Regions from separate parts of the Rossellomorea sp. NPDC071047 genome, predicted to be linked through region 1. Evidence: riboswitches for the same ligand, from Rfam matches in the RefSeq annotation. Region 1 holds a riboswitch; the other holds the start of a gene.
What was found. Region 1 has a riboswitch for S-adenosylmethionine ahead of ACQKFO_RS15665 (sugar ABC transporter substrate-binding protein). Riboswitches for the same ligand answer to the same signal wherever they lie in the genome.
Positions count from the first base shown of each region.

Region 2: it holds a riboswitch for S-adenosylmethionine, as region 1 does, so the genes downstream of both, ACQKFO_RS05320 (Fur-regulated basic protein FbpA) here and ACQKFO_RS15665 (sugar ABC transporter substrate-binding protein) in region 1, are expected to answer to the same signal.

Region 1 is NZ_JBNNJT010000004.1:281,180-297,555, reverse strand. It holds gene ACQKFO_RS15700 (acyl-CoA dehydrogenase) at 1-314, shown strand, start outside; gene ACQKFO_RS15695 (acyl-CoA dehydrogenase) at 476-1,615, shown strand; gene ACQKFO_RS15690 (TetR/AcrR family transcriptional regulator) at 1,878-2,531, shown strand; gene icmF (fused isobutyryl-CoA mutase/GTPase IcmF) at 2,528-5,794, shown strand; gene ACQKFO_RS15680 (hypothetical protein) at 6,060-6,242, shown strand; gene rpoE (DNA-directed RNA polymerase subunit delta) at 6,403-6,966, shown strand; gene ACQKFO_RS15670 (CTP synthase) at 7,412-9,016, shown strand; SAM riboswitch class I at 9,359-9,465, shown strand; gene ACQKFO_RS15665 (sugar ABC transporter substrate-binding protein) at 9,960-11,045, shown strand; gene ACQKFO_RS15660 (sugar ABC transporter ATP-binding protein) at 11,062-12,597, shown strand; gene ACQKFO_RS15655 (ABC transporter permease) at 12,566-13,555, shown strand; gene ACQKFO_RS15650 (DUF2529 domain-containing protein) at 13,845-14,369, opposite strand; gene ACQKFO_RS15645 (response regulator) at 14,574-14,936, shown strand; gene fdaB (class IIb fructose-bisphosphate aldolase FdaB) at 15,117-15,977, shown strand; gene fsa (fructose-6-phosphate aldolase) at 16,153-16,376, shown strand, end outside.
Region 2 is NZ_JBNNJT010000001.1:992,162-1,008,537, reverse strand. It holds gene ACQKFO_RS05360 (N-acetylmuramoyl-L-alanine amidase) at 1-1,022, shown strand, start outside; gene ACQKFO_RS05355 (DUF3892 domain-containing protein) at 1,152-1,466, shown strand; gene ACQKFO_RS05350 (AAA family ATPase) at 1,552-2,313, opposite strand; gene ACQKFO_RS05345 (hypothetical protein) at 2,414-2,650, opposite strand; gene ACQKFO_RS05340 (flavin monoamine oxidase family protein) at 2,856-4,331, shown strand; gene ACQKFO_RS05335 (DUF2975 domain-containing protein) at 4,472-4,945, shown strand; gene spoIIP (stage II sporulation protein P) at 5,047-6,210, shown strand; gene ACQKFO_RS05325 (TVP38/TMEM64 family protein) at 6,293-6,862, opposite strand; gene ACQKFO_RS05320 (Fur-regulated basic protein FbpA) at 7,083-7,298, opposite strand; SAM riboswitch class I at 7,404-7,511, opposite strand; gene ACQKFO_RS05315 (protoporphyrinogen oxidase) at 7,746-9,134, shown strand; gene ACQKFO_RS05310 (NAD-dependent epimerase/dehydratase family protein) at 9,231-10,145, opposite strand; gene ACQKFO_RS05305 (glycosyltransferase family 4 protein) at 10,164-11,462, opposite strand; gene ACQKFO_RS05300 (phosphotransferase) at 11,492-12,553, opposite strand; gene ACQKFO_RS05295 (carbamoyl-phosphate synthase) at 12,556-13,734, opposite strand; gene ACQKFO_RS05290 (glycosyltransferase family 4 protein) at 13,734-15,068, opposite strand; gene ACQKFO_RS05285 (PIG-L deacetylase family protein) at 15,065-15,721, opposite strand; gene ACQKFO_RS05280 (hypothetical protein) at 15,814-16,376, opposite strand, start outside.

The DNA.
Region 1 (16,376 bases):
CAGCCCAACAGGGGATCGGATTCAAGCTTGCAGATATGGCGACGGCTGTTGAAGGGTCGAAGCTTCTTGTGTACCGGGCTGCCAATCTTCGTTCGAACAATATCTCTTGTGGAAAAGAAGCAAGCATGGCAAAGTTATTTGCTTCAAAAACAGCGGTTGAAGTGTCGACCGAAGCGATCCAGGTTTACGGTGGGTATGGTTATACAAAAGAATATCCGGTTGAGCGTCTGTTCCGAGATGCGAAGGTGACGGAGATTTATGAGGGTACGAGTGAGATTCAGAGAATGGTGATTGGGAAAAATTTGTTGGTTTAGTGGGCTTGGATTCTTGGAGAGGTGTATTCGTGCACACGTTCTGAAGCGTGTCAGGCACCTGATATAGATTGCGGTGTTTCGTGGCGTAAAGGGGTTTGTTGCTTTGCTTGCATCGTAAGGGTGCCAGACCCGGTATGAAGTAGATTATAGGAGGAATTGAGATGAATTTTAAGTTATCGGAAGAGCATGAAATGATACGTAAGATGGTGCGTGATTTTGCGCGGAATGAGGTGGCGCCGACTGCTGCCGAGCGTGATGAGGAAGAGCGCTTCGATATGGATTTATTTAAGAAGATGGCTGAGCTTGGGCTTACGGGGATTCCTTGGCCGGAAGAGTACGGTGGGATCGGGAGTGACTACCTGGCATACTGTATCGCAGTAGAAGAGTTATCAAGAGTGTGTGCGTCTACAGGAGTGACTCTTTCCGCTCATACGTCTTTAGCAGGATGGCCTGTGTATAAATTCGGTACAGAAGAACAAAAGCAGAAATACCTTCGTCCAATGGCACAGGGTGAAAAAATCGGGGCTTACGGATTGACCGAGCCGGGTTCAGGATCTGATGCAGGCGGTATGAAAACGACGGCCCGTTTAGAAGGTGATCATTACGTATTGAACGGCTCTAAAATTTTCATCACGAACGGTGGGATCGCCGATACGTATATCGTATTTGCTTTGACAGATCCTTCTCAACGCCAGCGTGGAACGAGTGCATTCATCGTTGAGGCAGACTTCGAAGGGTTCTCTGTTGGAAAGAAAGAGAAGAAGCTGGGAATTCGTTCATCTCCAACGACTGAGATCGTGTTTGAAGACTGTAAGGTACCGAAAGAAAATATGCTTGGGAGCGAAGGCGATGGATTCAAGATTGCCATGATGACTCTTGATGGCGGACGGAACGGAATCGCGGCTCAAGCAGTCGGGATTGCCCAGGGAGCCCTTGATGCGTCTGTCGATTATGCAAAAGAGCGTGAGCAATTCGGGAAGCCGATTGCAGCGAATCAGGGAATTTCATTCAAGATTGCCGATATGGCGACGTCCATCGAAGCTTCCCGTCTATTAACCTATCAAGCTGCCTGGTTGGAGTCAGAAGGTCTTCCGTACGGAAAAGAATCGGCGATGTCGAAGCTGATGGCCGGGGATACAGCGATGAAAGTGACAACGGAGGCGGTTCAGATCTTTGGTGGATATGGTTATACGAAAGACTATCCGGTAGAGCGTTATATGCGTGATGCGAAGATTACTCAGATTTATGAGGGGACGCAGGAGATTCAGAGATTGGTTATTTCGCGGATGGTGACGAAGTAGGAATTTGATTGGGGCCTCGTGTGTGGATTTTTTAAGAGGATCTCCTGGTCGTCCTGAAGCGTGTCAGGCACCCGATAGGTTCTACTATGCTTCATAGCGTAAAGGGGTTCTTATCATCGCTTGCGTCTTTAGGGTGCCAGACCCGGTCTGTATAGATATGTGGTTAGAGAGAGAGGACCTTCTGCTTTGTTGGGGGATAGAGCAGGTGGCTTTTGTAAGAGGGATCAATGGGAGAAATGGATAGTAAAGGCGGTCGGTTGTTGTGAATAAGAAGAGGGAAGTTCATGCTTCGGTTAAGGATGAGCGTTTGGTAGAAAAGCGGCGTGATCAGATGATTCGTGGGGCCGTCTCTCTATTTAAACAAAAGGGGTTTCATCGCACCACGACTAGAGAGATCGCAAAGGCCGCCGGATTTAGTATCGGAACGCTATATGAATATATTCGGACAAAGGAAGATGTCTTGTATTTAGTGTGTGACAGCATCTATGAGCAGGTTCGGCTGGAGCTTGAGGAGCTGGATGTCGGAAAAGGGACACTTGAGAGCTTAAGGCTTGGCATCGCTCATTATTTTAAAGTGATGGATCGTATGCAGGATGAAGTCCTCGTCATGTATCAGGAGGCGAAATCCTTATCGAAGGACGCCCTTCCGTATGTACTGCGTAAAGAACTTGAAATGGTGGGGATGGTGGAAGATCTCATCATAGGCTGTGTCGAGAGTGGAAAGCTTGTGCTTGATGAAGATCAGATCCACATGCTGGCTCAAAATGTATTCGTCCAGGGACAGATGTGGGGATTCCGTCGTTGGGCGCTTCAGAAGCGGTTTACACTCGATGAATACATCAATCTTCAAATCGAACTCACTTTTGCAGGCGTCATAGGGTTTGAAAAACAAGGGAGAACAGGGGGAGTAATATGAGCACGGTTGAAATTTATAAACCAAAGCACCATGTTCGTTTTGTCACGGCTTCGAGTCTGTTTGACGGACATGATGCGTCGATCAACATAATGCGTCGGATTATCCAGGCAAGCGGGGCAGAGGTTATCCATCTGGGTCATAACCGCTCCGTGGAGGAAGTCGTCAATGCCGCGATTCAAGAGGATGTACAGGGAATCGCGATTTCGTCCTACCAGGGCGGACACGTTGAATACTTCAAGTATATGTACGACCTTTTGAAAGAAAGAGGAGCGTCTCATATCCGCATTTATGGCGGTGGTGGGGGAGTGATCATCCCACGTGAAATCAAAGAGCTTCACGAATATGGGATTGCCCGTATCTTCTCACCGGAAGACGGTCGTAAGCATGGTCTTCAAGGGATGATCAACAACATGATCGAAGAGTGTGATTTCCCGACGATCAAGGGAAGCGTGAATCAAGAGGTAGAAAAGCTTTCGACCGGCAATGTGAACACGGTTTCGAAGCTGATTTCACTTGCAGAGTATCAAGTCGGAGCGAATGAAGAAGTGGCGGCGACGGCCCAGACCGTTTTTTCTGAAATAAAGAACTTAGCGAAAAAAGTTCCTGTCCTGGGGATCACAGGAACAGGTGGAGCAGGGAAGAGCTCCCTGACGGATGAGCTGATCCGTCGTTTCATCAATGAGCTTCCTGAAAAGAAGATCGCGATTCTATCCATCGATCCTACGAAACAAAAAACAGGCGGAGCCCTTCTTGGGGACCGCATCCGTATGAATGCCATCTTCAATCCTCGCGTCTATATGCGAAGCCTCGCTACCCGTGGGTCGAAAACAGAGCTTTCACTGGCCATCAAGGATGCCATCAATGTGGTCAAGGCGGCAGGCTATGATCTGATCGTCGTTGAAACAAGCGGGATCGGTCAGGGGGATGCGGAAATCGCTGAAATCTGTGATATGTCCATGTATGTGATGACAAGTGAGTTCGGTGCTCCGTCCCAGCTTGAGAAAATCGATATGATCGATTTTGCCGATCTTATCGTCATCAATAAATTTGAGCGTAAAGGCTCGGAGGATGCAAGACGCCAGGTCCAGAAGCAGTATCAGCGCAGTCACTTGCTTTTTGATAAAGACTTAGATGACATGCCCGTATACGGAACGATCGCCAGCCAGTTCAACGATCCAGGTACAAACGCGTTGTTCGCTGCGATCGTCGAAACTGTGAACAAGAAAATGGAACTGGATTGGAAAACGGGCTTCTCCAAAGACGTGGACGTGGAAAAGCAAAATGTCATCATTCCAAACAATCGCCGTTATTATCTGCGTGAGATTGCGGAAACGGTCCGGAACTATCATAAAAAAGCCGAAGAGCAGGTGAACCTCGCCCGCAGATTGTTCCAATTGGAAGGGGCAATCGAAGCCCTTAACGAAAAGGAAACGAATGATGGGGTCCTCACATCTCTTCAGACATTGAAAGATGAAATCGAAAACAAATTAACAGCCGAGTCGAAACAGATTTTACAAAAATGGGATGGGTTAAAAGAAACCTATAGCAAGGATCAATTCATCACAAAAATCCGTGATAAAGAAATCGTCACTGAATTAAAGACTAAGAGCTTATCGGGACTCGATATTCCGAAAGTTGCCCTTCCAAGATACAAAGACTACGGACAGATTCTGGATTGGGTATACAAGGAGAATGTTCCAGGTTCGTTCCCATACACAGCAGGAGTATTTCCATTTAAACGAAAAGGGGAAGATCCGAAGCGCCAGTTTGCCGGTGAAGGGACTCCTGAACGGACGAATCGCCGTTTCCATTATCTTTCTAAGGATGATGATGCGAAACGCCTGAGTACAGCCTTTGACTCTGTAACCTTATATGGTGAAGATCCGGATCACCGCCCTGATATTTACGGTAAGGTCGGAGAGAGCGGCGTGAGCATCTGTACACTTGAAGACATGAAAAAGCTGTACGCCGGCTTTGATCTATGTGCGCCTTCTACATCTGTATCTATGACGATCAATGGTCCGGCACCGATCATCCTTGCCATGTATATGAATACGGCCATCGATCAGCAGATCCGCATGAAGGAAGAGGAGCTTGGCCGAGTCCTGACAGTGGAAGAATACGTGGAAGTGAAGGAACAAACGCTGCAGGTCGTCCGTGGAACGGTGCAGGCAGATATTTTAAAAGAAGATCAAGGACAAAATACTTGTATCTTCTCGACTGAATTTGCCCTTCGCATGATGGGTGACATCCAGCAGTACTTCATCGATCATAAAGTACGTAACTATTACTCTGTATCGATTTCCGGCTATCATATCGCTGAAGCGGGAGCGAACCCGATCTCACAGCTTGCCTTTACGCTTGCGAATGGCTTCACCTATGTAGAGTATTATTTGAGTCGTGGAATGGATATCAATGCGTTTGCACCAAACTTATCCTTCTTCTTCTCGAACGGACTCGACCCTGAGTATACAGTGATCGGACGTGTGGCCCGCCGCATTTGGTCAACGGTGATGCGTGATAAATATGGCGCCAATGAAAGAAGTCAAAAGCTGAAGTACCATATTCAAACATCCGGGCGTTCTCTTCATGCCCAGGAGATTGATTTCAATGATATCCGTACGACGCTTCAAGCCTTGATGGCCCTGCAGGATAACTGTAACTCCCTGCACACCAATGCTTATGATGAAGCGATCACGACACCTACAGAGGAATCGGTCCGCCGTGCCATGGCGATTCAGATGATCATTACGAAAGAACACGGATTATCGAAAAATGAAAATCCACTTCAAGGATCGTTCATCGCAGAAGAGCTGACCGATTTGGTGGAGGAAATGGTTCTGACAGAATTTGATCGCCTGAATGATCGAGGCGGCGTTCTTGGATCGATGGAAACTCAGTATCAACGAGGCAAAATCCAAGAAGAATCCATGTACTACGAAATGAAAAAGCATTCCGGGGAACTTCCGATCGTAGGAGTGAACACGTACCTGAACCCAACTCCACCTTCAGAGGAACAAATGGACAGCATGGAACTTGCACGTGCAACGAAGGAAGAGAAAGAAACACAAATTCATAACCTTCGAGACTTCCAATCACAGCACAAGGACAAAGCTGAAGAAGCACTGACCCGCTTAAAACAAGCAGCCGTGAACGGAGGAAACATCTTTGAAGAACTCATGGAAACAGTAAAAGTAGCCAGTCTCGGCCAAATAACACGCGCCCTCTACGAAGTAGGCGGGCAGTACCGTCGTAATATGTAACAGATATTGAAGAAGATGAGACTACTGTAGAAGTGCAGTGGTCTCTTTTTCTAGATACCTCTTCTACAGGGGGGTCAATAAACATATCAATAACTCTAGGGCAAATAACGAAATAGGTTTAAAAAGTCCATAAACAGTCTATCCTTTAAACAAAATCAACCAATTTTTAACACGAACTTAATAGTAGTCGGTTATCATTTCCTATATAATGAGAATTGTCAGATAAGTGAGAGGAAGAACGATACATACGTTTGGATGTGAGACTGTGAAGACCATTTTTCGTTATATACTATTAGCCACCATCATATTTGTTGCCATACTTCTATATCAATTGCAATTAGGAGCGATTCCTTTTTTTCTACTCTCTTTCTATCTTTTCTATGAAGCGTTCCGTGTGATTCGAAACGGTGAAAAAGAGGAGAAATGGGAAAGCGGCAGACCCTCCTGACCCCAGTTGTGAAAAAAATGCAACAAAATCCAGATAGGTATAGCATAAAGTCTTTTCTATTGTTTATAATGATGAATATGGTTAAAATTGATAATGGAGAATTTTTGCCCTTTTTTACTCTACTTAGTAGAGTGTGAAATAGAGAAAGGAAGTGCGTTAATTGAGTCTTAAGCAGTTATCCAAAGAAGAATTACGTCAAACATCATTCATTGAGCTGGCACACGAGATCTTAACAGAGAAAAAGAAAGCCATGCCTTTCGAAGACATAGTCAAAGAAATTAAAGGTTTGCTTGAAATCTCTGAAAAAGAGGTTCGCAGCCGCTTACTTCAATTCTACACGGACCTTAATGTCGAGGGACGTTTTATTGCCATGGGCGATAATAGTTGGGGATTAAGAGAATGGTATCCGGTGGATCAAATCGAGGAAGAAACGGTTCCAACGATGAAATCCAGCAAAAAGAAAAAAGCAAAGAAGAAAGACGACGAAGATTTAGATCTTGATGATTTCGATGATCTGGACGATGAAGATCTTGATTATGATGATCTTGATGATACGGACGATGACGATGATTTGACAGATGACGACGACGATGTAGATGTTGAAGATGCAGATGAAGATCTGGACATCGATGAAGACGATGAAGAACTTGAAATCGATGAATTCGATGAGGTCGATGATGAAGAAGACGATGAAGATTTAGAAGAGGAAGAGGAAGAGAAATAATCCCTTCTGCCAGAATGGCTCCCCGCAATGCTACTTGCCTTCGGGGAGTTTTTTATGTGTTAGAAATGATTGAAAATTCTATTCTTATTCTGTGCTTGACTTCTTCTGCGCAGGAAGGTAGTATTTTATTTGGGCTCCCTAAAAAGGGACGAATAACGTATATCACGCTCCCCTTACATGATTGTAAGCGGGGCGTTTTTTGTTTTTATAAGAAGAAAGCTACAACATGACAAGGTTTTATGTGCGGCGGATTGATTCTTTAAAGACCCCTTACATCTTGACGTATCTTGATATTAAGAGGCTGTCTTTTAGCTGGTGTATGCAGATGAATTTATTTAAAGAGAATGGACTTGTCCTTCTTTGAACAAGATAAATTCATAACATACCTACAATAGACACCCTCTACTTTTTTTGAACCAAACTTACTTTGAAGGGGGACATATACATGACTAAGTATATTTTCGTAACAGGCGGCGTAGTGTCGTCACTAGGGAAAGGGATCACAGCAGCGTCCCTTGGAAGACTATTGAAAAACCGTGGAGTGAGTGTCACGATCCAGAAGTTTGATCCATACATCAACGTGGATCCGGGAACGATGAGTCCCTATCAGCACGGTGAAGTATTCGTAACAGATGACGGTGCGGAAACGGATCTTGACTTAGGTCACTATGAGCGTTTCGTTGACATTAACCTGACGAAATACAGCTCTGTCACAACAGGTAAAATCTATTCAACTGTATTGAAGAAAGAGCGTCGCGGTGATTATCTTGGTGGTACTGTACAAGTTATCCCACACATCACAAACGAAATCAAAGAACGCGTATACCGCGCTGGACGCGAGACGAATTCAGATGTCGTAATCACGGAAATCGGTGGAACGGTCGGGGATATCGAATCTCTTCCTTTCCTTGAAGCCATTCGCCAGATCAAGAGCGATGTAGGCCGTGACAATGTGATGTACATCCACTGTACTCTTGTTCCTTACATCAAAGCAGCGGGTGAAATGAAAACAAAACCGACTCAGCATAGCGTAAAAGAGCTTCGCAGTCTAGGTATCCAGCCAAATGTCATCGTCGTTCGTACAGAAATGCCAATGACTCAAGACATGAAAGACAAGATCGCGTTATTCTGTGATATCGATAAAAATGCCGTAATCGAAGCAATGGATGCAGACACCCTATACTCTGTACCACTTGCTCTTCAGGATCAAAAGCTTGATGAAATCACATGTCAGCACTTGAAACTGAACTGCCATGAAGCAGATATGACCGAGTGGAATGAACTCGTAGATCGAGTGAAAAACCTGTCCCGTAAAACAAGAATCGCCCTGGTAGGGAAATATGTTGAGCTTCAGGATGCGTATATCTCAGTAGTGGAAGCCCTTCGTCATGCCGGTTATCATTTCGATAGCGACATCGAGGTAAGATGGTTGAACTCTGAGCTGATCGACAGCGCAAACGTAGCAGAAAAACTGGCAGATGTAGATGGAATCCTTGTACCAGGCGGTTTCGGTGACCGTGGAGTAGAGGGGAAAATCGCTGCCACTCAATATGCCCGTGAAAACAAGGTACCTTTCCTTGGAATCTGCCTTGGAATGCAGCTGGCATCTGTAGAATATGCGCGTAATGTACTTGGTTTGGAAGGAGCTCACTCAGCAGAGTTGAACCCTGAAACGCCATACCCTGTCATCGACCTTTTACCGGAACAAAAGGACATCGAAGATCTTGGTGGAACACTGCGCCTAGGACTATACCCATGTAAGCTGACAAAAGGTTCAAAAGCCTATACAGCCTACGATGGAGAAGTGGTTTACGAGCGCCACCGCCACCGCTTCGAATTCAACAATCACTACCGTGAGCAAATGGAAAAAGCCGGCTTCATCTTCTCAGGCACAAGCCCTGATGGCCGTCTTGTAGAAATCATTGAGCTAAGCGACCACCCATGGTTCGTCGCATCTCAATTCCACCCTGAATTCACATCACGCCCGACACGTCCACAGCCTCTATTCAGAGACTTCGTGGAAGCGTCACTTGCGTATGGTGAGAAATAAGATTTGATTTTGGAACTGCTCTCCCTGGTTTGGGAGGGCGGTTTTTTTATTTTATATGGTGCAGGTGTCCGATTTTTAAGGGGGATATGAATTTATCGACCGTTATTGAGATTTATCAACCGTCAATCCGAAATATCGACCGTTATTCAATTTTATAAACCGTATTTTCAATATATCAACCTAATTTTCAGGATATCGACCGTTCTACAATAAACGACAAATTTCGTGAATCTCCTCTTTATTCCTGTCTAGAAAATTTTCCTAAAAAGAATATTGACAATATTCCCACATATCGTTAATATATCGTTTATAGCGCATGCGAACTATATCAAATTTCATATTCTCTTATAAAGAGTTGGCAGAGGGACTGGCCCGATGACGCCCGGCAACCTACCGTTTAAGCGGAAAGGTGCTAAAACCTGCAGGAAGAATTTCCTGAGTGATAAGAGTACGTTTATTTATACATAAACCTCTTTTCTCTTGGGAAAAGGGGTTTTTTATTTGCAAAGACTGTTTTCGTAAACTTAGTTGCTTTTAAAGGGAAAGTGCTGGTTGATTTCAGGGCTCCAGGCGCTCGCTTTCCGCGGGGCGTGAGTTGAGCCTCCTCGGGCTTTGCCCTGTGGGGTCTCAACTTTCCCGCTATACCCGCAGGAGTCGAGCACCTTCCGCTCCAATCAACTCTAAGCATGAGTCATGAAAAATAGACAAATATAAATACCTACAAGACAGAAAAACTGCATTTTTCAGATGTACGGAGGTCGATAATAGCTTTTAAAGTAGAGATGCTTTTTAGATTTCTCTGTCCTACTGAGCTCTGTCTCACCATCCAGCACATACTGGTTGACAGAGCCTTTGCAGATCCCGGTTTTAAAACAACAACTATCTTTATGAAAAGAGTATTAAAAAAAATTGAGGCAAATCACCTCGGGAGGAGAAAAGAACGATGAAAAAAGCAGCATCAATACTCGTATTACTCGCACTTATTCTCAGTTTAGTGGCTTGTCAGCCAAAGGTTTCCCAGGAGGCGGACGCAGACAGTGGAGATAAGAAGGAAGCAACTTCCGATCATCCGTTAGCCAATAAAAAGATCGCACTTATTATGCAAATCAATTTAGGGACTTTTTCCGCTCAATACATAGAAGGTGTCAAAGAGCAGGTGGAAAAGTTTGGAGGAAAGGTTCAAGTATTTACGTCTGAAGGAGACCTGGCAAAAATGTCTTCCAACCTGGATGCGGCCATCAATCAAAAGTTTGATGGGATCCTCATCGATCATGGAACGAAGGAAGCGCTGCAATCAGGGGTGGAAAAGGCGAAGGAACAAAACATTCCGGTTGTCGTGTTTGATGCGGATGTTGCTTCAGAAGAGGTGACCGTGCTCGAGCAGGGGGACCAACAAATGGCTGAACAAACCTTGACGAAGCTTTCAGATGAGATTGGCGGCAAGGGGGAGATCGTGAAGATTTGGGTTGCAGGATTTGCCCCGATGGAAAGACGCCAAGTGGCCTATCAGCAATTTTTAGAAAAAAATCCTGATATTAAAGAGGTGGCGGCCTTTGGAGCGGCTACTCAGAATACAGCACTGGATACACAGGCACAAATGGAGGCGATTCTGAAACAGTATCCGAACAAAGGGGACATCGATGCTGTCTGGGCAGCCTGGGATGAATTTGCAAAAGGTGCCGTCCGGGCAATCGAAGCAGCAGGGAGAGACGAAATAAAAGTCTATGGAATCGACATGAGTGATGAAGACCTGCAAATCATTCAAAAAGATGGAAGCCCGTGGGTTGCTTCAGCAGCAGTTGACCCGAAAGATATCGGCCGCGTGCAGGTCCGTTTCTTATATCAGAAGCTGGGTGGCCAAGAAACGCCTGAAAAAGTAAAGCTTGAGCCGGTCTTTATTGAAAAGGAAGCATTGCCTGAAGAAACGATCACGACCGATCAATTACACGAGCATGTAGATGGCTGGGGAGCAAGTGAGCAAGGCTATACAGATGAATTGAAAAACCTTGAAGGATCGTTCACAGAGTAGAAAGGAGTTAGAAACGATGACGTCTCCACTGTTAGAAATGATTGATATCAATAAAACCTTCTCAGGAGTGAAAGCCCTAAAGGCTGCAAGCTTCGATGTGAAAGAGGGAGAGGTTCATGCTGTGTTGGGGGCGAATGGCGCAGGGAAAAGCACGATAATGAAGATTTTATCAGGAGCCTATGTACAGGACAGCGGAGACATCATCCTTCACTCCGAAAAAAGAGACTATCAATCTCCGAAAGAAGCGAAGGAGCATGGCATCCATTGCGTATACCAGGAAGTGGACACGGCCATTGTCCCGGAACTTTCTGTAGCGGAAAATATCGTCCTTGATCAGTTCTCACAAAAAGGCTCCTTCTTTATTACCAAAAAGTCATTAAAGAATGAAGCGTGGGTGGCACTTAGACGAATTGGGGCAGAAGCGATACCCCTCTGGCAGCCGGCGTCACACTTAAGTCTCGCTGAAAAGCAGCTGGTGCTCATTGCCAGGAGCCTGCTTCAAAAAGCGAAAGTATTGATTTTGGATGAACCAACGGCACCTCTAAGTTCATCTGAGACGGAAAAATTATTCCGTGTCATAGAAGATTTAAAGAAAGAGAGAGTAGGGATCATTTTTATCTCTCACAGGCTTCCTGAAGTATTTCAGCTTTCCGATCGCATCACAGTCATGAGAGACGGGGAGACCGTTGGAACGTACGGAACATACGAAACAACCTCGCAGAAGATCATCGACGCCATGCTTGGAGGAACATATAGAGAAGAGTTTCAGAAAAGAGGACTTCCGATTGGTGATACGCTTTACGAAGTGAGAGGACTAAAAGACGGTCAAAAGGTGAAGGATGTCCATTTATCCGTTAAGGCAGGAGAAGTAGTCGGAGTGGTCGGGCTTGTGGGAGCGGGGAAAACCGAGCTTGCCAAAGCTTTATTTGGAGCATCTCCTGTAGAAGCTGGTGATCACTTTCTCAAAGGAAGAAAGCTTCGGATTCACTCTCCTCGAGACGCGGTCCAAAATGGATTGGCGCTCGTCCCGGAAGAAAGACGAAAAGAAGGATTGTTCATTCATGAATCCGTTCAGCACAACTTGAGCTTCCCTTCATTAAGAAAAGTCTCCAACTGGTTATGGATCAACGGACGCAAAGAACGTGAGCTGGCTCGTGAAAAAATCCAATCCCTTGGAATTAAAACCGCTTATGAAGGAATCCAGGCCAACTTTTTAAGTGGGGGAAATCAGCAAAAGGTTTCAATCGGAAAGTGGCTATCTGATGAAGCATCGGTGTTTTTATTTGATGAACCGACGAAAGGTGTGGACGTGGGAGCGAAGAAGGAGATCTTCTCCCTGATTCAATCCCTTGCAGAAAAAGAGAAGGGCATTCTCTATTTTTCCTGTGAAATTCAAGAAATTCTGGCGATCTCGGACCGGATACTCGTCATGTATGATGGACGGATTGTGAGAGAACTGACAAAAGAAGAAGCAACTCAAGAACGTATATTGTTTTATGCTTCAGGAGGGACCCAAGCGAATGAAAGGCAAGCTAATCGACTTACTATTTAAATACGGTGCCATCGTATTGATGGCTGCAATTCTTCTATTTTTTAGCTTATATAACCCATTTTTCTTTACATATGGAAATCTATCAGACATTCTCCGCTCGATTTCCATCGTCACATTGGTTGCCATCGGGGTCACTTTTACCCTCGTCGTCGATGGCTTTGACCTATCGGTGGGATCGACGGTATCCCTGTCTACTGTTGTGACAGCTTCTTTGATGGTCTGGTATGAAGCCCCGTTGTGGATCGTGCTCCTTGTTCCATTGTTGGTGGGAGCGGGAGTCGGGTTATTCAATTCGCTATTGATCGTGAAGTTTGGAATTCCGGATTTGCTTGCAACATTAGGGGCCATGTATATCATTTCAGGTGTTCATCGGACGTATACAGAAGGATACTCGATCTACAATAATATGCCGATGACAACTGGTGGGACAGCCCCTGGGGAATTTTCCGAAGCATTCCTCTGGATCGGCCAGGGAAAGTGGCTCGGATTGCCGGTACCGGTATGGATCATGCTCGTGCTGGTCGGAATCGTCTATGTGATCATGCATTTCACGAGGTGGGGAAGGATTTTGTATATGACAGGAGGCAACGCGGAAGCATCACGCTTATCTGGTGTCAGAGTGACGAGGGTTAAATTGATTGCCTACGTTCTCTCAGGTATATTCGCATCGATTGGAGGAATCCTGTTCACGGCCCGGGTCGGATCAGGGCAAATGGATGCCGGTGCCCCGCTCCTGATGGAAGCAGTCGCCGCGGTGTTTGTCGGCTTTTCCGTCTTGGGTGCTGGGAAACCGAATATCCTCGGAACCTTCTTTGGGGCAGCGTTGATCGGAGTCATGCTGAATGGATTGACGATGATGAATCTACCATACTATGCATTTGAGATTATTAAAGGAAGCGTGCTGGTATTGGCATTGGCGGTGACGTATGTGCATGCCAGGAAGGTGCGTGGGGCTTGAACTCGTTGAGGGGAGAGGTGCCTTTTAATGGTGCCTCTCTTTTTTGTGTGTGAAAATCAACCTTTAGTGCCACATGGAATCCAGTAGAAAGGTTATAGACCGTTATTCGGATTTATCAACCTTCATTTGAATATATCGACATTCATATCGTTTTATCAGGCGTTCTTTCATTATATCAACCATATTTTCAAGATATCGACCGTTCTACAATAAACGACAAACTTCACGCGCATCTCTCAGACTATATCCATGAAAAAAACCCGCCCCCAACCAGGAACGGGTCTATCTACTATTCCTCATACTCCTCCAACATCTCACGGATCACGAACCCCAGGGCGAAATAAAGATAAAGGGCCGCCATGCTGGAAGGAAAGCTCACCCGCTCACCGATCTCATCACCTGGAAGCATGCCCTTGATCAATTTTGTATCTAAATGAACATCGGCTATGTCCACCAGATTCTCTTCTCCCTCTACCAATCCAGAGACGGCCACGAACGGCACACCTTCATCAGCCAGTTTTTTTCCTAACTCTACGGCATCCTCATCAGTTGAAAAGCGGCTGACGACTAATACACGATCAGCTTCCGTCAGCCCGGTGGAAACATCGTATCTTTTAGCGGAAGGAAGAGGTTCAGCGCCAAACAAGGCCTCGGCTGTGACAGCCTCCATCTCCCCGTGGCCCTTAATATAGATATTTCCTTGTCCGATGGCGGCTTGGGCCAGCAGGCGGGCACCGTCTTCGATTTCGAATTCCTGCTTATCATAAATGCGTTTGAACAGTCCGGTTAACTGTGTTGTGAACATTTTTATCATGGAATAAACTCTCCTTATATATTTAGCTTCGACATTTGTCATCGTAACGCTTATTATAAAGGGGAAAAAGGTCTTAAGTAAAATCTTGATTAGAAGCAGGATTTTTTACAGTAAAAAGAGAATTAGTAATAAATATACATTTATTAGCCGGTTAGTTAGCTCAGTAATACATAACTTACTTTAATATGAAGGGGATTGGGATGGATGAACGAGAAAATTCTTATTGTAGACGATCAATTTGGTATTAGGATTCTATTAAATGAAGTGTTACAAAAGGAAGGCTACCAAACATTTCAAGCAGCGAACGGAATCCAGGCTCTTGAAATTGTAGATCAGCATTCCCCTGATTTGGTTTTGCTGGATATGAAGATCCCAGGTATGGATGGGATCGAAATTTTGAAGAGAATGAAGCAGAAGGATGCAGATATCCGCGTCATTATTATGACAGCGTACGGGGAACTGGACATGATTCAGGAAGCAAAGGATCTGGGAGCGCTTACTCACTTTGCGAAGCCGTTTGACATCGACGACATCAGGCAGGCCGTGAAACAATATATTCCAGCTTGATAGTATTATTTGAATAGTGAAAATAGTAGTATTTTTAACAATTCGCCTCTGCAGTTGGTAAAATCAATTCTGTTTTGGTATGATACAAGTGAAATTGTAAACAATGTCACATGGTGCTATAAATAACACCGCCATTTCTACTAGAATGGTTCACTGACTGAATAAAAGGAGGAAATTACTATGCCTTTAGTTTCAATGAAAGACATGCTAATTCAAGCAAAAGAAAATAGCTATGCAGTAGGTCAATTCAACCTGAATAACCTTGAGTTCACTCAAGCGATCCTACAAGCTGCTGAAGAAGAAAAATCACCTGTCATCCTTGGTGTTTCTGAAGGGGCAGCACGTTACATGAGCGGTTTCAAAACAGTTGTGAAAATGGTCGAAGGTCTTATGGAAGACTTAAACATCACAGTACCTGTTGCGATTCACCTGGACCACGGTTCAAGCTATGACAAATGTAAGGAAGCAATCGATGCAGGTTTCACTTCTGTCATGATCGACGCTTCTCACGGTCCTTTCGAGGAAAACATCGAAATCACTTCTAAAGTGGTTGAATATGCTCACTCTAAAGGTGTTTCTGTCGAAGCTGAGCTTGGAACTGTAGGTGGACAAGAGGATGACATAGTGGCAGATGGCGTTATCTATGCAGATCCTAAAGAGTGTCAAGAATTAGTAGAGCGTACTGGTATCGATACACTTGCTCCTGCACTTGGTTCTGTTCACGGTCCTTACAAAGGTGAACCGAATCTTGGATTCAAAGAAATGGAAGAAATCGGTGCAGCGACTGGAGTACCTCTAGTACTTCACGGTGGTACTGGAATTCCGACAAAAGACATCCAAAAAGCGATTTCTTACGGAACAGCGAAAATCAACGTAAACACTGAAAACCAAATTGCTTCAGCAAAAGCGGTACGTGAAGTACTTGCAGCTGACACAGAAGTATATGATCCACGTAAATACATGGGTCCTGCCCGCGAAGCGATCAAAACGACAGTTGCTGGCAAAATGCGCGAATTTGGTTCTTCTAACCAAGCTAAATAGTAGGTAATGTTTGGAAAGTTCTTCTTGATAGATTACAGGCTTTCCGAATGTGGTAGAAATAGAATGAAGCTGTAGGATGGGACTGGCACCAGGAAAGGGTTGATACCTTTTTGGGTCAGTCCCTTCCGTTCATTAAAAGATGATTGAAAATTTTGTCGAAAATGGGGTATAGTTAATGAAATTTTTCATAGACACAGCAAACATGAGTGAAATCAAGGAAGCATTTGAATGGGGTATCATTTCAGGAGTGACAACGAATCCATCGCTTGTAGCGAAAGAAAAGAACGTGACTTTCGAAGACCGATTAAAGGAAATCACGGACTTAGTCCCTGGTTCCGTAAGCGCTGAAGTCATCGCGTTAGATGCTGAAGGCATGATCAAGGAAGGCAGGGAGCTTGC
Region 2 (16,376 bases), on a different contig from region 1:
ATGTATTACGTGAAACGAACATGCCTTCACTTCTACTTGAGATTTTATTTATTGATAATCCAAAAGATATTGTGTTAATGAACAACGCTACATTTAGAAACGCTGTAGGAGTGGCAATCGCAAGGGGTGTTGCAAAGGCTTTAGGTTTACCTGCGAAAATAGTGAATGGGAAAGAACTTTTCAAAGTGATTGCTGGTTCATTTACAAAGCGTGAAAATGCTGAAGACCGGGTAAATGAATTGAAAAGAAAAGGTGTGAATTCATTCATTGATACTGTGGTGGTTTTGGATAAAACGTATTACAGGGTCCAAACCGGAGCTTATGCGGAAAGAGCGAACGCAGATAAACAAGTGGCCAGCCTGAAAAAAATGGGTATTGAAGCATTTATTTTAGTAAGAGCTGACGATGATAACCCTAAGCCACCTGTACCGTCTCCGACTGAACCGCCAAAACCGACACAACCTCCTCAGCCACCGGGAATACAGTATTCGATCCTGGGTACATCTGTATTAAAAGCTGAACAACTGGATGACTTTGCGAGAACGATTAACCGGGATGCTCCACTTTTAGGCAGATTCTATCTCTTTTACGGGAATCTTTATGGTATTAGAGGAGACGTAGCTTACGCTCAAGCTATACATGAAACCAACTATTTCAGGTTCACAGGACAAGTCAAACCAAATCAAAACAACTATGCAGGGATTGGAACTACCGGCCCTGGTAATGACGGAGCATCATTTAAGACTCCTGAAGAAGGGGTTCTTGCTCATATTCAGCATCTGTACGCGTACGCATCAACCAATCCAATTCCACAAGGACAAGCACTCGTGGATCCCCGTTTTTCATTAGTCACACGAGGGAGTGCCAAAAATTGGACAGACTTGAATGGAAAGTGGGCAGTGCCAGGGACTACCTATGGACAAAGTATACTCTCTGTTTTTAATAAAAACATCCAAAATGCGATAAAAACAATGGATGAACAAAAAATTGTGTTAAATGATACTCTTGGGAAATTGAAATGATGATAGTGGAGTGCCTCAATGGATGGCACTCTTTTTGGTTGGAAGAGAAACCAATGTATACTTGCCTTTTTTTATCATAATACATTGCTCCGGAGTCAATACTAAACGTATGTTCGGGAGGTGAACCAGATGGAAAAGAAAAGCTTTGAAGAGATTTATGAAGAATACAAGAAGCAGGGAGAATTTCAAGCTAAAGTAGAGATGGCTCAGGAGCTTGCAACTGGGGCGGAACAGATTGTAGCCGTTCGCCGAAATGGGGATGACGATCTCATCGCTTTTAAAACCGAAAGTGGGAGGGAGTTGGATTATATCACTGCACTAGAAGAAGCAAAGTCAGGAAAACTGGCTCATGTCGATGTGATTCATCGGTATGGCAGAGATGTTCTTCGCAGTGAACCCGACGGTTTAAAAGAAAATAACCTTAGTGAACTTCCTTCCTTTTAAAAAGAAAGAACCGAGCCTAAATCCGGTATTGGTATTAGGCTCGGTTTTAGTCATCTCATGTTTTGGTTAATTCATCTTTCCACATTCAGTTATCTTCTTTCAGTAGATGATGGATCATTCGTTCCCGGTCATCAAAAAATTGCTTCATAATCTTGTAATGGCTCGTTTCTTCCAATGAAGACTCTTCTAAACCTTCTTCTGTTAATTCAATCAGGGAAGAAGAAGGGTATGCCATCAGAATGGGAGAATGAGTGGCAATAATGAACTGGGAGTTGTCATTCACAAGTTCATGTATCCTTGAGAGCATGGATAACTGCCTTAAGGGGGAGAGTGCGGCTTCCGGCTCATCCAGTATGTAAATCCCTTTACCTCGAAAACGATTCATAAAGGTTGAGAAAAAGGCTTCTCCATGTGATTGCTCATGAAGAGATTTCCCTCCATATGAATCAATCACCCGTGGCCCAAAAGAGGGCTGCTGATCCATTTCTTCTATATTCGTCGCAACATTGTAAAAGCTTTCTGCCCTCAAGAAAAAACCGTCCTTAGGTCGATCGACTCCTCTCACAATCCTTAAGTACTTATCCAGATTCGAATACGAATCATATGTGGAGAATGAAAAGTTCAGCGTACCTCCTTCAGGATTAAAACCAATGGCCATTGCAATGGCCTCAAGGAGAGTTGATTTCCCCATTCCGTTTTCCCCCACGATAAATGTAACTTTTGGGTGAAAGGAGAGGTCTGTCAGGCTTCGTATACTCGGAATATGAAAGGGATAAGAATGAAAAGAAGGAACGTTTTCCCTATGGAGTGACACTTTTCGAATATAAGATTGAGAAGATAAAGACATAATGTCCCTCCTTTTTATCTATAGGTTAGCATAATAAAACAGAATCCGGGTACAAAAAAATGCCATCACGATTTTCGTAATGGCATTTTATATTATAATCTTATCTTGAAGGTTCGAGAAGAACAACACTTTCTATAGTTGTAGCCAAAAGGCTGATGTCTGTAAACTCTTCAACTATCATTGAATCCATATATGTGATTTGAAAGCAATCCCTGTCCAACTGGTAGGTAACAGTCATAACAGGTGAGTGATCATAACTTGATATCGTATGAACGATCTCACTATCCTTGAATTCCTTAAGAGTATTGAGCATGGTTACGATATTTTCTAGTGACATATAACATGTCTCCCTTCTACTTGCTAGAGGGATTGACTAAATACAGTCTCGTAGACCCAATGAAACTTAAGTATAACACATAAACGTATATATAGAAACGTTTGTTCTGAAAATGACTGGAAATGAGCTCTTTGTCTCAGAGGTCATACGTATACCCCCTTTCTTGACGTCATATGATGTAAGAAAAAGGGAGGCGGGTGATGAGGTGGTAATTCAACTTTCAAGAGATGACCCCTCCGAATTGAACTATCCAGACGATATGCTGGCCATTATCCGGAATGGATTAAATCCGACAAAGTCTAAAAAAGTGATAATCATTGGAGCAGGAATGAGTGGTTTAGTCGCTGCATCTCTATTGAAAAAAGCCGGGCATGACATAACGATATTAGAAGGGAATAAACGAATCGGCGGCAGGGTATATACAGTGCGGAAGCCATTCACATCCGGTAATTATATGGACATGGGAGCCATGAGAATTCCCGATAATCATAAGTTGGTGTTTGAGTATATCCGAAAATTCAATCTGCCTTATCAAGAATTCATCAATAATTCCCCAAGAGATTTACTATTTGTAAACAATATCCTTACAACAAGGGAGATATATGAAAATAATCCAGGCATTCTACAGTATCCTTTACCAGAAGGTGAGCAGGGAAAAACGGCTTCGGAATTATTCCTTGAAGCAACCAGACCCTTTATCGAATTGTATAATAACAGTGACCAAGAGGAACAACAAAATTTAATAAAAAAATACTCGGGCTATTCGATGGGACAATTTTTAGCAAATAACCCATACGGTAAATCTTTATCCTTTAATGCAATCCGGAAAATCAATGTTATTCTCGGGATAGAAGGCTTCCCGGAATTCTCCTTTGTCGACATATTAAAAGACATTATTTTTCCTATATTCAGGAAACAAACAAAATTTTATCAAATAAAAGGAGGAAACGATCATTTAGCTTATGGATTTGTCCAAGAGATTGGGTCACACATTCTACTGAATCAAAAAGTGACCCACATTATTCAGTCCGATGGCGGAGTAAGCGTTCGATCAGTAAACTCCGCAGACGGATTGGTGCGGGAATACAATGCCGATTATGTCATTGTCACCATCCCATTTACTGTCTTCCAGTATATCGATGTCATACCTTATGATTCAATATCCTTCAAAAAGTGGCAGGCGATTCGTGAAGTAACGAATGTTCCATCCGTCAAAATAGGAATCGAATTTCGTCGTCGCTTCTGGGAAGATTTGAATTACGGAAACATTGTGTCAGATCTCCCCACACGCTTTACGTATATGCCGAGTCATGACAAGGGTAGCAACAAACCAGGGGTCATGTTAGCAAGTTACAGCTGGGGACAGAATGCACTCTTATGGAACAGTAAATCAAAACAAGAAATCATCAAAGAAGTTTTAGAAGACCTCTCTAAAATATATGGCGAACAGGTGTATACAGAAATGCTGAATTATGTAGTCTACAACTGGAGTAAAAACCCATTCTCTGCAGGATGTTTTACCCTTTATACCCCTGGTCAGGCAAGTGATATCGGGGATTATATTAAGATACCCGAAGGCAGAATTCATTTTGCCGGAGAGCACACGTCCTCATTTCACGGTTGGATGGAAGGGGCGATTGAGTCGGGGGTGAGGGCAGCAAATGAAGTGAATATCAGATAAGGGTGTAAAACGCATGAGTTTACTCATGCGTTTGTTTGTAAAGAAGTTTTTAACAGAGAATATAAAAATCAATAATATTTTATTGGAAAACAATAAATCTCATTATATAATTTAGAAAAACATGGTATCAGAGGTGTGTTATGAAACGAGGAACGACGATTTTTTTAAAAGGGGCAGTAATGGCAATAGGAGCGATTGTATTCATCCTTTGTGTTGTCTGGCTGCCAACCATGGCGAAGCATTCAGCTGATCTATTTCCCGAATTCGCTTATTTGAAATGGCCGATTTTAGTAGGATTATACTTAACAGCGGTTCCATTTAATTTAGCGTTGTACCAAGCATTTAAGCTTTTAAAATGTATTGAAGAGAACGCTTTTTCAGCGAAAGCAATAGAGTCTCTTCACCGAATAAAACTGTATGCCTTACTAATTACTGCCATTTATGTGTCAGGTATAGTGTTTCTACTAATCCAAAATGCTCTTCATCCGGGTATTGCTATGGTTGGGATCATTATTAGCTTTGCGTCTGTCACCATATCTATTTTCGCGGCAGTCCTTCAAGAATTACTGCGAAACGCACTTAAACTAAAAGCTGAAAATGATTTCACAGTATGAGGTGAAATAGGAAATCCGACCGAATCCCGGAAAAGACCTTCTACTCTATCAACCCCCTGCATAAAGTTAACTATTAAATACTTTATATAGGGGTACTGATGATGTCGTATAAGTCTCGTAACAACAATAGTTTAGTCCCACTAGTATTCGTCTCTATGAAGGCCATCATTCGGGTAGTATTGATCGGTATTGTACTCATGTACTTGACCGTCTGGTTGATTTCGTCAACTGCCATTAAATTGAAGGTGGATAGTTTACTGTATTCATCAATGTCGGAACTAGTACCGAAGGAAACGTTTCTTATGTTGTTGTCACAGGAAATGACAGGATTGCGGGTTACAAATGAGGCAGCTTTAAACAGTGATTTTGATTGGTTGGAAAGTGTCACGAATGTTTCACTCCTTGATCCGCGAAGTTTATTTGGAAGGGAAATCCCAGGAATCGAAAATTATCATACTCACATAGCCGTTGCGGGGAAGGGGACGGACATTACGAACCTCCCAAATGAATCACCGGCTCCAACAGAAGATCAGTTGAAAGATCAGGAAATCGATCAGAGTCAAATTGATCAGGCAAACAACAACTCAGGAGACGGAGTACAAGAGATTGATGAAAAATCCGTCTACATCTATCATTCACATAGCTGGGAAGCGTTCAGCCCGCTAATCAAAAATAACGATTCGAAAGATCCAGCGAGTACCAACGAGAAGGTCAACGTCATCGCTGTAGGATCCAAATTAAAGCAAGAGCTTGAAGCAAGGGGGATTGGGGCAGTTCAGGATAAGACAGATGTAAACAAAGCACTCAAAGACAAGTCATGGACATATTTTGAATCCTATCAGTTATCAAGGGGACTAGTACAAGAAGCCATTGCCCAAAACGATGATTTAACGTACCTGATCGATATCCATCGTGACTCTCAGCCGCGGAGCATCACGACCAAAACCATTAATGGTAAAAACTATGCCCGCTTATTTTTTATCGTAGGGAAAGAAAACAAAAACTTTGAAAAGAACCTTAAGATCGCAAAGGAATTGAATGCTAAACTGGAGGAAAAATATCCTGGCATCAGCCGGGGAGTTTTCATCAAAACAAGAGCAGAAGGTAACGGAGTTTACAATCAGGACCTAACCGAGAGAGCCATGTTACTTGAGTTTGGCGGAGTGGAAAATAATTTAGTGGAATTGTATAACTCTACAGAAGCGTTCGCGGAAATCTTTGCAGAATATTACAAGAAGGATGCTGTCGAGGTAAATGCACAATAAGTGAAAGGGAGAAAAGACGTACGCCATGTGGTGGACGTCTTTTTTCTTTTCCTGAGGGGAGTGGTGTCCGTAACTGACACAATTATGATTTATTGTTCTTCCACCAACGATATCCCAAATATAGCATCCCAATCACCATCGAACCTGCCAATAAAATGACCGTGCCCTTATCCGCATCCAACACATTCATCACCACGAATGCCTCAATCAACAACGAAGGAATCTTTCCGACAGAACTGATCATAGAAAAAGCAACGATAGAAATAGAGCTAAAGGCAGCGGCAACGGTTACCACACTTGAAGGAACAAATGGAACCATGCGGAACAAGAATAGAAGAAAGATCCATTCCGTACCAGACGCTTCTTTTAATTTAAGAAAGTATTTATTTGACAGAATTTGATCAATACCTGCGAACTTCATTCCTTTTCGGTACAAATAAAAACTAACAATGGCCCCTAGGGATTCACCAAGTATGGAAATACAGATTCCTGGCCAAAACCCAAATGCAGAAATATTAAAGGCCGTTAAGAAGACACTTGGCAGGAAACCAAGAATACTGATGAGTATATTAATGAATATACTGATGAAAATGAGAGACCAACTATCTAAGCCGATGAATTCGTTCATGAAATGCTGCAGGATGGAAGTCATATATTAATTCCTTTGTAAGAGATAATAGATTATCAGAATAAGACATCTGGATTGTTTTTGAAAGAATTTTTTTGAAAATGGATTAGATAATCGTCTATATATGAATCAACTTTGTTAAAAAACTAGAATCACAACGAGGAGGATGTGCAGTTGAATGCAAACATTTAATTTAACTATAGAAAAAAGGAAGCAGCAATCCACAACCTTGGATTGCTGCTTTTTAACTGCTTAATTTCGCACAATTTTTCCAATGGATGGACCCAACATCGCTATGCGGATGGCATTCCTTTTGAAGATATTCGTATTCATCCTCAAGTTCTTGCAACGTCAGCTCGAATAATTGTTTGTCCCCTTTTTTGAAAATGTTGTGGACAATTAATTTGTTTATTAACTCATTTTTGCGATTATGAATAGCTTCCTGGAGAATTTCCCCCATGTTTGATCACTCCTCTTATTAGTATTCGAACATTGGAAGTGGCTCATTCATTGAAAAGAGCCCTCTTCCTAGTAGATAAGAAGAAGGCTTTATGTATCAAACTTCAACTCATCTTCCAAGCTCAATGCTTGTGGAATTAGCACAGTGTTCTACGATCTAGAATCTGTTGCTGAGGCATCATCGGGCCAGTCCCTCTACCTCTCTGGATAAGTAGCTATATAGTTGTCATGGAATACTTATATTATATATATAAGTATTCATAGTTGTCAACTAGGGATTGAAAGGTGGATATAGTTAATAGGATAGAATAGGGGCATTAAAAATAAAATATAAAGGTTTAACTAACCTTCATTCCGACTTTTTCCCAATTCAGACACAGAATCTTTTTCTAATCAACCAAAAACATGATAATCTGTATACATAAACGCAATTATTGGAGTGAATCGTATGAAGACAGTGGTTGTTATAGGTGGAGGAATTACAGGATTAACAGCTCTGTACCATCTTCAAAAAATGTCCAAAGAACGAGAAATAGATATTGAGTTAATCTTAATCGAGCGAGATCGGCAGCTTGGCGGCAAAATTAGAACCATAAGAGAAGGCGAATTCATTATGGAAGCAGGAGCAGATTCCATCGTAGCCCGAAATGAAGGGGTTCTTTCTCTAGTTGAAGAACTTCAACTTCAAGAGGATCTGGTCTATAATGAAACAGGCACATCCTACATATATACAAATGGCGAATTACACGAGATTCCCCAAGATACGATATTCGGAATTCCCATGTCAGTCGAGTCACTTAAAAGTAGCACCCTGGTGTCAGAAGAAGGAAAGATTGACGCTCTTAAAGACCTTGAATCGGAAAATATACATTTTACAAAAGAGAGTTCCATCGGTGAATTTTTAGAAGCATTCCTGGGTAAGGAACTTGTCGTAAAACAGATAGCTCCAGTATTATCAGGGGTTTATTCCGGTAATTTGCATAAACTCACTATGGCATCAACACTTCCGTACTTACTTGATTATAAAAATGATTACGGCAGTATTATTAAAGGTTTATCAGCAAATAAACAAAAATTCCAAGGGGCATCCAAAAAAAAGTTCATCTCGTTTAAAAATGGTTTATCAACCATCATCGAACGGTTAGAAGAAAAATGCTCAGGTGCCACAATTTTAAAAGGTGTAGAAACAAAAGCTTTTCAAAAAACGGGTGATAAATACAAACTCACTCTTAATGGTCATGGCAGCATTCAAGCGGATTATGTAGTTTTCGCAACACCTCATGATGTAACCCAAAAGATACTGACTCATGAACAACTGGAACCAGATTTTAATAAACTGAAAAACTCATCACTGATTTCGATCTACCTCGGATTTAACATTCCAGATGCGGACCTTCCTGCTGATGGGACAGGCTTTATCGTATCAAACGGCAGAGATGTGAAATGCGATGCATGCACATGGACGAGTCGGAAGTGGAAGCATACATCCAATAACCAAAGACTATTATTGAGACTTTTTTATAAAAGTACAAACCCTCATTACATCGAGTTGAAAGAATATAGCAAGGAAGAACTTGTAAGTACGGCACTGGAGGATATCAGAAAAAGCATAGGTATAGACTGTGACCCGGTTTCTGTTGAAGTAACGAATTGGAAAGATCTGATGCCAAATTATCATCTTGAGCACAGTCAGTCTGTCCATTCATTAGATAACAACCTGGCAAACGAGCTACCAGGCGTGAAGCTGGCCGGTTCTTCGTATTATGGAGTGGGTATAGGTGCGTGCATTCAGAACGGAAAGAAAACAGCCGAATGGATTGTAAATCGTCTAGAGTAGAATACATGAAAATATTGACAGAAGATCGCGACCTAAGAAAAAAAAGCCTGGCATACAGGCTTTTTCTTCTAATTTATGCGATTTATGATAGCATGACTACTCTTTCTTTTTGAAATATGCTGCCGTTTTCTCGAGTCCTGAGATCAGATCATATTCAGGTTCCCATTTAAGGTTTTCAAGCGCTTTCGCGTTTGATAGGTGACTGTGTAAAATATCTCCTTCCCGTTTCGCTTCGTAGTTTGGCTGTTTGGAAGAGTGGATTTGGTTCGAGAGCAGGATGTAGAGTAAATTGACGGATGTTTGGGTGTTGGTGCTGATATTGATGACTTGGTTGTCAGCATTGGTGATGGCAAGAAGATTCGCCCGGGCTACGTCTTCTACATATACAAAGTCCCGTGTCTGATTTCCGTCCCCAAAAATGATTGGTGTCTCATTGTTTAATAGTTGCTCAATAAAAATGCTTATGACTCCGCCCTCACCATCAGACCTTTGCCTTGGTCCATATACATTGGCGTATCGCAAGATGGTGTACGGCAGGTCGTAGAGCCTATTAAATAATTTGATATAAGTTTCAGATACTAATTTTGAGGTACCGTAAAAGGAAATAGGACTAGTGGAACTATCTTCATGAATCACCTCATTTGTATAGCCATATACTGCGCTCGAAGAGGAGAAGATGAATTTTTTCACATCGTATTTGATGCTGTACTCCAACAACTTTACGGTTCCTAATACATTGACTGCGGCATCTTCTGCTGGATTTTCCAACGATTTGGCTACGCTTACTTGGGCAGCAAGGTGCATGACGATGTCGGGTTTTTCTTTTTCGAAAATTCGTTCAACTTTATCAGATAAAAGATTTTTCCTATATATTTTGACTCCGCTTGGCACATTTCCCTCCTTGCCATTAGAGAAGTTGTCGAGAATAATGGGTGTGTGACCTTCCACGAGCAGTAAATCTATGAGTTGGGAGCCGATAAATCCGGCACCGCCTGTAACTAAAATCTTCATTTTTGATCCTGGATCAGTTTATTCTCCCTCATGATGAGTCTCCTTTCTACATAAATATAATTGATAGATCTGTTCAATTTTTCTCGTCATTTCTTTGCTTGTTAAGTGTTGATGAGCATAGGATTCAGCAGCTTTTGCAAACCTATCACGTTCTTCCCTGTCTGTAATGAAACGCTTTATCGCTTGTGCAAGCTGTTCGACGTTACCTGGTTCACAAAGGATGCCTGTTTCCTCATGTTGGACCATTTCCGGGATTCCCCCACATGTGGTGGAGATGACCGCTTGCCGGGAAAACATCGCTTCCATGACGGATAGGGGAAAGTTATCATTCTCAGTTGCTAACACATAAATGTCCGACATCGAAAGAATATCGGGTATATCGTGTCGTTTTCCAAAAAAAACCACGTTATTCAGATTAAGTTCTTTTGCTTTTTTCAACAGTTTTTCCTTCATGACACCATCTCCGACAATCCATACTTCTACATTGGTCAGGTGTTCCCGAACCTTGGACAATGCTTCTAGGAGAAATCCATGACCTTTGCGTGGAGATAATCGGGAGACACATGTCAGGATGATGTTTTCATGATGTTTATGAGGAAGTGGTTTGAAATCTATACCCGTATGAACAGTGACCATTCTTTCATCTTTTGCACCGAAGTCCATTAAGTTAGATCTAAAGGAATCTGCAATCATCACGATTTCAGTACTTGCTCCAATACCTATTTTTTCAAGCTCAGTAAAGTAGGCTTCTTCAATGGAACCTTTCTCCATTTTGTTGAATTTCAAGCGGCTTTTCGTAAAGAAGCCGTGTGGAGTAAAGAGTAAAGGTTTTTTGTACGTTTGATTTAAATGTCCCAGAATGAAAATGGCAAATAGGTCTTGAGCGTGAATGATGTCATATTGATGGAGATTTTTTTCTTTGAGAAAGTGTTCAAATACATGAAGGTAGCTAAGATTTTTGACGATTTTATCATTTGCGTTTCCGTAGCGGTTAAGCATAAAGTTATGGGCTTCAGAGGCAGCTTGGGGAATCCATACTTCCAGCTGTTCTGAAGACATTTGATTGGGCGCAAGTACATCTACAATATGACCGACCTTTTCAAAACCGTTTTTTATTGAAGTGATGTAATGAGATAATCCCCCTGTATGAGGGTATTGAAAAAATGTAACGTATAAGATTTTCATTGGCTTTGAATAACCGCCTTTTGTCTTCTGACCGAATGGTTGGAGAGTGAGAGACTCCTTAAAGTCTCTTTCCACATCATAATACTGATCCATGATGGCAAGAAGAGAGGGATGAATGTTGAAAGGGGGCATTCGACTCAAGTTTTCTCATCCTTTCGTATCTATTTATAGATTCCCAGTTCACTTCCCCAGGTTGATATTTTTTCTAAATGGTAGGGAAGAAGCTCACCTCCGCGGTTATCAAAGATCCGTCTCAGCTGAGTGTGTAATCCTTTTTCGAGGGTTCTTTGAAGGTACGCCATTTTGTACAGGTGAATCGGTTTGGTTTTAAACTCGATTCCATATTTCTTCATTTCATTCGTATACACGGTGACTGCATGGGTACGAATTTCTTCCGCATTGCTTTGCCAATCCTTCCGAAAACCTAGTAAAATTTCTACCAGGACAATCATGTCAAACCATGTTGGGGAATACTTGGCTGATTCCCAATCGATGAATTGAATCGCCCAGGGTTCATTTTTGCTGACATCTTTAGAACAGATATTCTGCATATGAAGATCTCCATGAGTAATGGAGGAGCCGCTTGCCAATAGTTCCGGAAAGAAGTCAGGACCATGACTGTATAAGTTTTTTAGTGATTTATAATGTGGTTTGATGATGTCCTTCAAATTTTTATCCTTCTTGGCATTGTCTAGAAAAGTCATGGTATTTGAAATGAATTTTTCCCTGTCGCTTTTCATTTTTGGCGAGTTGTAAATGGGAAACCAATTTTGAAATGTGTTTTTTTCTTTCTTGAAATTTTCTTCGTACGTGTGGGCGTGAAGTTTTGCAAGTGTTGGGATAATAAAATCAAAATGTTTGGGTGTAAAGGTCAGCTGTCCACGAATTTGACGGACAAACTCCATGAACACCCACGTATCACTTCCATGTTTCTCGATTAGGTAGATTTCAGGAAGAAACTCTTTTAAAAAAGGGTAAGCATGACTGTAGATATTAATCTCGACTTCATTTTTGTATTTGGTAGAATGGTAGATTTTAAAAATGATAGGGAAGGTGTCGGTGTGTTTTTGTAGCTGAAGTTGATAAATGCTGCTTCTCTTAGTTGATTTAAGGTTTTGTATTGATGAAGCAATGATAGTCACTTTATTCCCAAGGGTTGTGGAGAGTTTTTCTTCCATTGAGTGTTTATGAAACATAGAATTCAGTTCTTGTGGTGTGTACATAGTCAATCACTCCTTCGTTTTCTTTTCCACGCATTCCGCAGGTGAGACATGGTACTCCGGATAAAGGGCATTGGGTCATCATAGGCAAGAAGAGCGAATACCTTTTTTCCTCTGAGACCATAAAAGAAGTCTTTTAAGCTCATTTCCCCACTTTTTCTTTTTTCAAGAAAGGTAAGGAAGTACCGTACCAGGTAAATCCATTGAACACCGTCTATTTGCTTAAGTTTCGGAGTTGGGCGTTGACCTGTGAGATACAGGTAATATTGGAGGGCAAAATCAACTCCGGAATGACCGGTTAAACTATGGGTCAGCCAGAACCTGGGATTGATTTCAATGAGCTTATATTGCCCATCCCGTGGATCTTTTTTATATTCGATCATACTTACTCCTTTTAGTCCCAACTCTTTCAATAGTGGAACACCAACTTCGACCAGGTCAGGTATTCGTTTGCTAACAATATGTGCTCCCGTTCCGAATTGTGCAGGGAATTGGTGGTTTTTCTGGAGTGTGAAAAGGGCAAGTAATTCCATTTCATCATCGAAAAATGTGGCAACTTTATAAAAGCATTGGTTGTCTCCAGGAATGATTTCCTGAATAATAAGTTCACCGAACTTGCGGTAAATAGGATAGATTTTCTTTAATTGGATTGGGTCTTGAATATGAATGGCTTTCTTATTTACATGTTTTCTGAATTCATGTCCGAACACAGGCTTTAAAATACATGGGAATTCTAATTGAGCAATCGCCTCCTCAAGCTGCTCTTCATTTTCAACAAAAAAGGTTTTGGCTGTTGGGACATTATATTCCAATGCTAAATCATAGGTTTTCTTTTTATCTAATAAATCCATAATTAATGAGTGATCAGGATATAAAAACAAGAAGTATTGGGATAATTCGTTCCTGTATTTTGAGATGAAGACAACATAATCATCTGCACCTGCGTAGAGCACAGGTTTCATATCAAGATTTACCGCGATTCCTTTTAAAAAAGAAAGCAGTTCTGCTTCTTGGTTTAAGGGGCTTGGACATACCCCACATGTTGCTAGTCTTGATTTCCCCTTTGAATAGGGACCTTCTGTATCAAATGCAAATACATCAATTCCTTTTCGGGAAAGGGCATGAATGATGCCGACTCCATTAGCGCTTAAATCAAGGACAACAGCTGGATGTGATGACAACATTATTCATCCCCCGAACCTAGTAGATTTTGGTAAATACCTTCAATCTTGCCAACCTTGGCTTCCCGAGTGAGATGATTTTTGGCATATTGATACGCATTGCTTCCCAGTTTCTTTCGCAATGCTTCACTCCCTATCAAGAGTTTGAGTTGAGCTGCTAACTGACTGACATTGCCTGGCTCTACAATGATTCCGGTTTGATTATGGTGGACGATTTCCGTAATCCCACCGCAATTAGTTGTCAGGATCGCTGCACCGCTGTGCATGGCTTCAATAATGGAAATAGGAAGGTTGTCATTGACGGTTGGAAGAACAAATATATCTGTTTTGCTTAATATGGCCGGGACATCATCGCGTTTACCTAAGAATCGAACGTTTGAGAGCCTCAACGATTTGACTTGAGCTTCAAGCGCTTCACGCATTTCCCCATCCCCTACAATTTGAACCTCAACCTGATGACTTAATCCATTCACTCGGGAAAGGGCATTAAATAAATCCGAATGTCCCTTTCTAGGTCCAAGTCTTGCAATGCATGAAATCACAATTTTCCCACTTGTTTTACCTCGATCAATGGTTTTAAAATCAATCCCTGTATTAATGGTTGTAAGATTTGCAGGTTTTGCTCCCAGTGAACTTAATGGATCACGGAAAGAGTCACTTAAAATGACCATATGGGTCGCATATTCAATCGCTTTTTTCTCAATCTCTTTGTAATACACTTCTTCTACGGACCCTTTTTCAATTCGATTAAATTTGACCCTGCTAAAGGTGAACATGCCATGTGGGGTAAAAAGAAGAGGTTTACCTAAATCTTCATTGAATCTCCCTAATATATTGGCTGTGAATAAATCCTGAGCATGAAGAATATCGTATTTTTCCAGTTTTACAGATTTCAGCATCTGTTCATAGATGTAGAGCAAACGACAACTTTGTATGATTTTGCTTGTGTATGATCCGTATCGTTGCTCAAAAAAAGTCTTTAATTCAGGGACGATCACTTCACGCAGCTTTTCTACATTCACTTGTGAAAACTGATTCGGAGCAATGACATCCACTTTGTGACCTAAAGATCGCAAGCCTTCTCGTAGAGTAGTAATGTAATTAGAAAGGCCGCCCGTATGAGGATAGTCCCAAAAAGTCGCTATCAAAATGGATAGTTTCTTACTGCCAGGTTTGCTTTTTTTCTTTTTCGTCTTTATTTTCTTTTTCCGTTCTTTTTTTCGTTTAGAATCTTTATCCTTATCCTTTATTTTTGCCGTTATGGGTTTTGACTTTACTCCATAATAATTATCGAGAGCAGAAACAAGGTAAGGATAAGGAAAATATAGTTCTTTCAATTCCAGACCCTCCTTATAACTTCAAATGCTTCAGCATACGGTACCCCAACCGTCATACCTCGGACACTTGCTAAATGTTTGACTCCCTCATAGGAACGCGGATGTGGATACTCTCGCATTTCCACTTCATAATGCTTTAAGGAAGCAATTTTTTGAACAATCACCGATGAAATGTTCACATAATAATTCGGTTTAAATTGCTTATCATTTGTCTGGGTATTCCATTCACTTGAGGATACCGTTTCAAAAGTAATCAATTCAATCGGTTGTCTATTTGGTAGAGGACGAACTGCTGTTAATACGGCTTGAAACGTAATTTGGTGATCACGATTCACATCACCGTAATGATGGGTAAAAATCTTAGTAGGTTGATAGATATCGATTAATTTTTCAATTTCCTTTGTAAATAAGTGAAGAGGCATCATTTCTAATTCCAGGTTCGGATGCTCCAGAAATATAACTTCTTTAATCCCAATTTCTTTGTTTGCTTTCCGGGCAAGCTGCTGTATGTGATGGGCCTCTTCTTTTCTTCCGTTTGCTGTAATGATCGAGACGACTCTATTTCCTTGATCCACTAACCTTTTTAGCGTACCAGCTGTCCCAAGTAGTTCATCATCTGGATGTGCTGCTAAGACCAATACAGTTTCTTTCATTCCCTTCACCCCATTCTTATCTCTATTACATTACTATATGTATCCTTCTATATTGTCGAAACAGACACCAGCACAGGGCTAATGTCTGTTTCTTATTTTTTCTTTTTTGTTTGACCGATACTAATTCCACCGCTGATAATTTGTAATCGTACAAATCCTTCACCATCAATCCATATGAAGAAATCAGGTCCGGCTGTTAAAAATGTTCCTTGCTGATCAAGTAGTTTACTTCCCGCATATACATTGATTTTGTCACCAAGTGTGAAATATTTATTCAAAATCGTGGTATGGAAGTCGTCTTTATCCTTGGTATGAGAGGAAGTTGAGACTGGCTTTCTAACCTTTTTCTTAGCTTTCTGGTGGAATGGTTGTAATTTTGATTCATCAATTGGGGTGCTTTTGTGTAAGATATCGAAATCCTGCTCTTTAGTACTTTTAACTTCGTCTTTTACGATATTTTTTTGTTTGTGATTTTTGTATTTGACTTGTTTGTTAGTGCGATTTAGTTTGTATTTCACTTCAGTCCCGGGTGACTTAGAACTTAAGGTATCAGATTGAACTGTTTTAATAGATGGAGTAGATTTTGTTTCGTTTTTATTCACTTTCATAGGTGAAAAGTCAGTTGGCTTGACGTCCTTTTTAACTTCTTTGACAG